2 regions of the Streptococcus sp. SGI.013 genome follow, and region 2 is predicted to be linked to the other one. Evidence: predicted binding sites of a transcription regulator. Region 2 holds the regulator's gene; the other holds the start of a gene.

Region 1 (4,429 bases), on a different contig from region 2:
TGAACTTTTACTACGAAGCTTGACAAAAATGCTAACTTTCCTTGAGTGCTGGGCACTCGGTGTCAAGTTCCTATTTTTGTTTAGCTTCGTTTAACGCAAAAGTATCTTGGTATAAAGGGAGGTTTGTTATGACTATTTCTTGGTTACAGGCGGCAATTTTAGGGTTGTTTGCGAGTTTGTCTTCTATGCCTGGTATGGGAGGCTCAAGTATTGGGAACTATACCTTGGGTCGTCCTTTGGTAGGTGGTTTAATTTGTGGTTTGGTCTTAGGAGATCTTAAGACAGGGATCATTTGTGGGGTTGCCATGCAGTTGGTTTACATCGCCTTGGTAACACCAGGGGGGACTGTTTCAGCTGATGTCCGTGCGGTATCTTATATCGGTATTCCTCTAGCCATGGTGGCTATTCATTCACAAGGGCTTTCAGCAGACTCTGCTGATGCTGCTAACTTGGCTAAATCTATGGGAACCTTGGTTGGTACAGTGGGGACTGTTCTCTTTTATGGGACAGCTACAATGAACCTTTTGTGGCAACATATTGGTTGGAAGGCTGTTGAAGAGGGTAACTTTAAGAAACTCTATAAAGTTGACTGGGTTTATCCTTGGATTTCTCATGTGTTGTTCTCATTTATTCCAACCTTAATCATGTGTAAATTGGGGGCAGATGCGGTAACAGCTCTTAAAGAAGCTCTTCCGATGGATGGTATCCCAATGAAAACACTCTTTACTGTTGGTTCACTACTACCATGTGTAGGGATTGCCATTTTGCTAAAACAAATTGTTGAAAAAGCAGTTGACTTTATCCCATTCTTTGTAGGTTTTACCCTTGCAGCATCCCTTGGACTCAACTTGGTGTCAAGTGCGGTCATTTCACTTATTTTTGCAGTGATTTTCTATGAAATTGCAAGTGTGCGTAATATGAAAGCAGCTGCGCCAGCAGGTGTTGATTTTGAAGATGATGACGAGGAGGATATCTAAGATGGCTCAAAAGAAAATTTCTCAAAAAACTTTAACAAAATCATTCCACCACTGGTATTATGGACATCTGACTTGTTTTTCACAAGAGCATATGCAAACCTTTGGTTACTTGACTTCTATGCTTCCAATTGTGGAAGAGCTTTATGATAAAAAAGAAGATCAAGCAGAAGCCATTAAAACCTATACTGCCTTCTTTAATACTGAGCCACAACTAGGTTCACTGGTCGTGGGGATTACTGCAGGTCTTGAAGAAGCGCGTGCCAATGGAGCAGATGGTGTCAATGATGAAACCATTAACGGTCTTCGTGCTGGCTTGATGGGGCCTGTTGCAGGTATCGGTGACTCTCTTATCGTTGGGACCTTGATTCCTATTATCTTAGGAATTGCACTAGGTTTATCTAATGGTGGTTCTCCAGTAGGTGCGATTTTCTATATTATTGTTTGGAACCTTTTAGCTTACTTTGGGATGAAGTTTGCTTACTTTAAAGGTTACGAATTAGGAGATAAAGCAGTTGAGTTTCTTGTTGGTGCTCAAGGGCAAGCTATCCGCAAATCTGTTTCTATCGTTGGAGGTATGGTTATTGGTGCCGTTGCTGCAACATGGGTACCTGTAAAAACAGCTTTCCAATTGAAAAATGCTAAAGGAGAAGCCTTCCTTGTTCTTCAAGATCAACTTGATGGGGTTTACCCAGGTCTCTTAACAGCTCTCTTTATCTTCCTTTGCTGGTGGTTAATGGCTAAGAAAAATCTATCACCAATTAAAGTGATGTTGCTTCTAGTTCTCATTGCTTTTGTTGGGGTTATTACAGGCTTCTTTAACCCAGGTTTGTCTTACTAAGAAAAGGTGAAATGATGCGTCAACAAGAATTAATCCAAGGTTATGAACAAGAAATCAAATACCAACAACATATGTTAGATAATCTAGGGAGATGGTTAACCCTTCTCTTTAGTCTAACCAGTTTAGGTATTGTCCTTGCATACTCCTTTCATTCTAACTATATTATCTTGTCAATCTTTGGATGGATTTTGGCAATCCTGTCAGGGCTAGCTATGCTAGTCTTTGGATACGGCATCTATAAGGGAAGATTAAACCTTCAAAAATTGGTAGCAGATTTTGAGCAACAGCGACAACAGCTACACTAAAGATAGGGTAGGAAAGGCTAAAGATTTAGCTAATTTCCTATCCTATTTTTGTAATGTTTTTTTCTTGACTATTTTTGACCAAGTGATACAATAAGAAAGGTAAAGGTTAGCACTCTTTAACAATGAGTGCTAAAACGAATGGAGGATACAGATGTTAAAACCTTTAGGAGACCGTTTAGTGGTCAAATTTGTAGAAGAAAAAGAAGAAACTGTCGGTGGCTTTGTCCTTGCGGGTGCTAGTCAAGAAAAGACTAAAAAAGCTCAAGTACTAGCCGTAGGTGAAGGGATTCGTACTTTGACAGGGGAGTTGATTGCCCCCAGTGTTGCTGTCGGTCAAACTGTTTTAGTGGATAGCCTAGCTGGTATTGAAGTCAAAGAAGACGGTGAAAAACTAAGCATTATCCGAGAAGCAGATGTATTAGCAATTGTAGAGTAAGAGGAGAGAAATATAATGGCAAAAGAGATTAAATTTTCAGCAGATGCCCGCGAAAGTATGGTACGTGGAGTTGATATTTTAGCAGATACGGTCAAAGTAACCTTAGGTCCTAAGGGACGTAATGTCGTTCTTGAAAAAGCTTTTGGTTCACCTCTTATCACAAATGATGGTGTGACTATCGCTAAAGAAATCGAACTGGAAGATCATTTTGAAAATATGGGAGCTAAATTAGTTTCTGAAGTAGCTTCAAAAACCAATGATATCGCAGGAGATGGGACGACAACAGCAACGATTTTGACACAAGCTATTGTGCGTGAAGGTTTGAAAAACGTCACAGCTGGTGCTAATCCAATTGGTATCCGCCGTGGGATCGAAGCAGCCGTTGCCGTTGCCGTTGATGAGCTAAAAGCGCAAGCACAACAGGTTGAAACTAAGGAAGCCATTGCTCAAGTTGGAGCAGTTTCTTCTCGTAGTCAAAAGGTTGGAGATTACATATCAGAAGCGATGGACCGTGTTGGTAAAGAGGGTGTGATCACTATCGAAGAGTCTCGTGGTATGGAGACAGAGCTTGAAGTGGTAGAGGGGATGCAGTTTGATCGAGGTTATCTATCACAATATATGGTGACAGACAACGAAAAAATGGTAGCTGACCTTGAAAATCCATTTATTTTAATTACAGATAAGAAAATCTCTAATATTCAAGACATTCTTCCTCTTTTAGAAGAAATTCTAAAAACAAACCGTCCGCTTTTGATTATTGCAGATGATGTAGATGGAGAAGCTCTTCCAACTCTTGTTTTAAACAAAATTCGTGGTACGTTTAACGTTGTGGCAGTGAAAGCTCCTGGTTTTGGTGATCGTCGAAAAGCTATGCTTGAGGATATTGCCATCCTAACAGGCGGGACAGTGATTACAGAAGATTTGGGTCTGGATCTTAAAGATGCGACCATGCAGGTTCTTGGACAAGCTGCGCGTGTAACGGTTGATAAGGACTCGACAGTCATTGTTGAAGGAGCAGGTGAAGCAACAGCGATTGCTAACCGTGTTGGTATCATCAAATCACAAATTGAGACAACAACATCAGAATTTGACCGCGAAAAATTGCAAGAACGTTTAGCTAAGTTAGCAGGAGGCGTAGCGGTTATCAAAGTTGGTGCTGCCACAGAGACAGAGTTGAAAGAAATGAAACTCCGTATTGAAGATGCTTTAAACGCTACTCGTGCTGCTGTTGAAGAGGGAATTGTCGCTGGTGGAGGAACTGCCCTTGTCAATGTCATTGATAAAGTGGCAAGCCTTGAGTTAGACGGAGATGAAGCGACAGGTCGTAACATTGTTAAACGTGCTCTTGAGGAGCCTGTTCGTCAAATTGCTTACAATGCAGGATATGAAGGTTCCGTTGTTATTGATAAGTTGAAAAACAGCCCAGCTGGCACAGGCTTTAACGCTGCAGACGGTGAGTGGGTGAATATGATTGAAGCAGGTATTATCGATCCTGTCAAAGTGACACGCTCCGCTCTTCAAAATGCAGCCTCTGTTGCTAGCCTTATCTTAACAACCGAAGCCGTAGTTGCTAACAAACCAGAACCAGCCGCACCAGCCCCAGCTATGGATCCAAACATGATGGGTGGCATGATGTAACCAAGATACTTTTGCGTTAAACAAAGCCCAACAAAATAGGGACTTGATACCGAGTGCTTAGCACTCAAGGAAAGTTATCATTTTTGTCAATCTTTGTCGCAAAAGTTCAATTACACCAAGATACTAATCCCGTAAAAATCCGTATGAAAATAGGGCTCAACCGCCGTGTCACATGACACAAGAGTGAGCATCATTTTCACAAGGATTTTAGGGCGAGTTCAATTAAAGCTACTAA
Region 2 (4,429 bases):
ATGGCTGAGATTTCTTGTGGTGTATATTCTTTACCGTTTGCTGAAACTTTTTCAGACGTTCCCATTTTTGATTTGATAGAGATAATGGTATCTGGGTTGGTTACTGCTTGGCGTTTTGCCGCGTCACCAACGATGATTTCACCATTTTTGAAAGACACAACAGACGGAGTTGTGCGGTTTCCTTCTGGGTTTGCAATGATTTTGCTTTCTGTTCCTTCAAGAACTGCAACTGCTGAGTTTGTTGTCCCTAAGTCAATACCGATAATTTTACTCATGTGTTTTACCTCTTATTTTAGTTTTCTTTTTATTCATTCATAGTTTACCGTCATTGCAGACGAGGTTTTTTCATAGTTTTCGAGTAACTCTTGTCGCTTTAGCGACCTTAAAGTTACCGACACAAGATTTGCCCAAGAGCTAAGAGCCTCTCGACGAAGCGATTGGTTGCAAACTACTGTGCATGACATTTCGGTCAAATTTTCGTTTAGTTATAGACCACAACCATAGCTGGTCTTAAGAGACGATCGTGAAGTTTGTAACCTTTTTGGAAGACTTCTGCGATAGTATCTGCTGGGTGATCATCATCTGCTGGTAAAGTTTGAACAGCCATATGAAGATTATGGTCAAAAGTGTCAACAACAACTTCTTCAACCCCTTCTTCTTTGAGAGCTTGAATCAGACTTTCTTGTACCATCTCAATCCCTTTTTTGACATCATCTGATAAGCCTTCAACTTGAAGTGCACGCTCTAGGTTATCTAAGCTTGGTAACACTTTTTTCGCCAAGTCTTGTGAACGATAGCGTTGTAAGCTTTGACGCTCCTCGTTAGCACGACGTTGGATATTTTGCATCTCTGCATGAGCACGCAAGTACTTGTTCTCAAATTCATCTGCACGTTCGTTAGCAAGCTCTAGTTCTGATTTTTCTGTTGTTTCAGCTGTTTCTTCAGCGACTTCTTCTGCTGCCGCCTCAACTGCTTCTTCAACAACTTCTTCGTTTTTAATTTCTTCTGACACGCTATTACCTCTTTATTTTCTAATTTTACTATTTAATTGACCTCGTAGTGATTGCTATTAAGATAGCGGAAAAAGTCTCCCAACTTAGCCGTTAATACCTGAGCAATAATATTCATCAAACTCATAATTCTACGATAATCCAACTCAACTGGACCAATCAAGGTAATAATCCCAAGTCCCCTATAAGGAATAAGAAAATGCTGATGAATCACTGTCAAGTCTGACAAACTTTCTTCCTTACTTTCAGCTATCTGAACAGCTTGTTTATGATTTTGGTCTAAGCTAGAACGAATTTCAAGTGCTAAGGCTTGATCATTGTCCAAAAACTGATAAGTCTCTAAACCTGCAAAGGTGAGAACATTTCCTTTTCCTGCCAATATAAGATTTTCTCTAAACATAGCAGAAAAAATATAATCAAATAAATCCAAGACATGATCTGTCCGCTTAAAATAACGTTGCATCACTTGAGGAATCTCTGTCCTTAGACGATAATGAATATCTAAGACACGCTCACCCACAAATCGTTCAATGACTACCGTCTTCAAAGTATTCAAGTCACTATCTAAGAAACTTTTAGGAATCGCAAATTGAACCGTTACAGGGGTGGTATCATCTAGCGTCAAAACTGCCAGAGCATCGTGATGGCTGAGTTTCACTACCTCAAAAGAAGTTAAGACTTGACGACTAGGCTCCACATCCAATACAACCGCCGTATAACCTGTTAGTTGCGATAAAGTCTGAGCTGCCTGTGATAAAATATCCTCCAATTTGAAAAACTCATGATCAAAATCTTTTACAACTTGATAAACATCTTGTTCATCGATTTGATCCAAAGTCAAGGAGTGTTCAACAAAATAACGAAAACCTTCCTGACTAGGCAAGCGACCACTTGAAGTATGTGCTTTTTCCAAAAGACCAATCTTCTCTAAAGCTGCCATGTCATTTCTGATCGTTGCACTACTGGAGTTGATAGAGGCCTGAAGTGCTTTTGAACCAACAGGCTCACGAGTTTGCGTGAAGATATCAACTATCAGATTTAAAATATCACTTTGACGTTGAGTGATCACTTGACTCGCCTCCTATCTCTCGTTAGCACTCTACCACCGCGACTGCTAACTTTATGTTTCTATTATACTCCTTAGCCAAATAAAGTCAAGCGAAAAACTCAAAAAATTAGCACTCTTTTATAAAGAGTGCTAAAAATCCGTCTAGAGACCGAGATTTTCTTGAAAATAGAATCTTATCAGCTATATGCCGCTCTATAAACAATGAAACCTACTCAATATAAAAAACAGCTAAAGCTGTTTTTTACTGATCATATTTGTCCAAGCTATGTTTTTTAATAAGCTTAACTAACTTACTAGCATAATCGGGATCGGTTGAGTATCCTCCATCTTGTAAAACTTGTGCTGCATTTTGATAACTATTAGCTGTGACAACATTCTTATATAAATCTGCACTCCAATAAGTTCCACCACGCAACAGTTCCATATAAGAAGTCATGGCTTCCTCATAAGATTTATAAACCACAAAGTCTTCTGTCGCCTGAGTCCACTTGCTGTTAACATAAACCTTGGTACTTAACTCAATGTGAGGTTCCCCAAAAGAAGCTTTTATACCATAAAGATTGTGATATTTTACGGCTAAAAGATAGTTCCCATAACCCGAATCTAAGCAAGCTTGCCCTAATATAATAGAGGTTCTCACACCATAACTGTCAGATAGTTCTTTAGCATAAGGTAAGACCATTTCTATAAACTGTTTCTCTGTGTATCTGGTTCCCATACTTTTTTGCGCTAAGGGTCTCTCATGGTTTAATGCCAAAGGCAAGAGGAAAAAGAAAACAAGGCTTGTTATTACAATACCTAAAAAACGTAAGCTAACCTTTTTTCTCATTTACCATTCTCCTTTAACAAATCTAAATAAGCTTCCAGAGAAAGATGATGCTCTGTCATATAAGCTGCTGACTCTTTTCCAACATAACGATAATGCCAATCCTCATAACCAATTCCTGTCTCATCTTGTGTTGTATCAGAAAAACGCAAAACAAAGCCATATTGTGGCGCTAAAGCTTTCACTTTCTCTACTAAAGCAGGGTCACTTTGATTAAGACTATCTACAGTGCTCATATCAATTGCAAGACCCGTCTGATGCTCACTCGCCCCTGCAGGCTGTGAGTAGGTTTGAACCTTTTTTTCTGCCTCTTCACGACTAAGGCCTGTTGCCATTTCCTGTTGCACATAACCTTCATAAACTTGCTCTTGATAAGCTACACTACGATAACCAGAAATCAAATGTTCAGCCGAATCTAGTGCTTGAGCTGCTACTAAAAATTGCTCTACAGCATCCGCAATTCTAGCATCCACTTGAATATTTCCGACAGTCGCTAACTCAGGATTCAACTCTGCAGTGATATGATCTCTATTTACTAAAATCAGCTCCCAATCGCTAGAGGAAACATCTGGTAAGGTACTTGTTGTAGCTGACTTGGACTGAGTTGTCTGCACCGTGCTACTTTTTGCAGTTGTTGATTGACTTGTTTTAGCAGTCGTTGGTTGCTCCCCTTTTATAAAGTAGAAAATTGAGGTTAAAAACGTAATCACAATCCCCAATCCTAATACCAACCTGATTATTTTTTTAGTCATGTTTCTTTTCTAACATCTCTCTCCCTTTTAGTCTATAAGATAAATCGGCAACAGCCTCTATGGTAAATTGACCATCTTCATAGGTTACCACTGTGACACTACCATTTTCAATCATTTGTTTTTTCTGATGATGGTCAATCAACCATAAAAAAGTACCAATGGTCATACCATGGCTGACAACAATAGCATTGCCACCACCAGATGCTTGGATAGATTTTGCCATATCTTCAAATCCTGAGTAAATACGGTGACGTAAAATCTCCCAAGGCTCTGCCCAATTAGCAGTATCTACCTCTACTATACTATTCGCAATTTCTTCATAAGAAATATCTTCTAAATCACGCCCATCTTGGAAAGCTTTGGTTCTTGGGAGTACACCTTGAAAAAGCTCCCCATCATATCCACCGTCAAGACTACCAAAACACCACTCACGAATTCGCTTATCATAAGTATAAGGGAGGTCTTGATAGCCTGTCTCCTCAAGGATAATCCCCATGGTTTGGATTGTTCGTCCACTATCACTTGAAAAAGCAGCTTTAAAAGATATATCTGCAGCTTTTAAACCAAGCCCTAATTCACGAATACCAGCTTCCCCCTCTTTTGTTAACGGGGTGTCACTCCATCCTTGCGCACGACCAATTGTATTAAACATAGTTTTCCCGTGACGAGCAATATACAAACGTGTCTTAACCATAAGTCTCTCTCCTTTGGGGCATTATTTCACTATTATAACAAAAAGCACTTCTCTTTAACACAAAAACACTTGTATCTA

The links. The regulator HrcA, encoded in region 2, represses chaperone genes, less so after heat shock. The targets are predictions, from matches to a motif close to TTAGCACTCNNNNNNNNNGAGTGCTAA.
Region 1: the regulator HrcA is predicted to act here: its motif matches at 2,227-2,253, upstream of groES (co-chaperone GroES).

What each region holds. Positions count from the first base shown of each region.
Region 1 covers NZ_JBNPOS010000003.1:17,739-22,167, forward strand. Annotated here, with positions in the region: gene ACQRDX_RS01190 (PTS mannose/fructose/sorbose/N-acetylgalactosamine transporter subunit IIC) at 129-977, shown strand; gene ACQRDX_RS01195 (PTS system mannose/fructose/sorbose family transporter subunit IID) at 979-1,815, shown strand; gene ACQRDX_RS01200 (DUF202 domain-containing protein) at 1,830-2,120, shown strand; gene groES (co-chaperone GroES) at 2,272-2,556, shown strand; gene groL (chaperonin GroEL) at 2,572-4,194, shown strand.
Region 2 covers NZ_JBNPOS010000035.1:9,613-14,041, forward strand. Annotated here, with positions in the region: gene dnaK (molecular chaperone DnaK) at 1-275, opposite strand, end outside; gene grpE (nucleotide exchange factor GrpE) at 482-1,012, opposite strand; gene hrcA (heat-inducible transcriptional repressor HrcA) at 1,045-2,079, opposite strand; gene ACQRDX_RS08005 (glycoside hydrolase family 73 protein) at 2,321-2,908, opposite strand; gene ACQRDX_RS08010 (M15 family metallopeptidase) at 2,905-3,657, opposite strand; gene ACQRDX_RS08015 (histidine phosphatase family protein) at 3,650-4,351, opposite strand.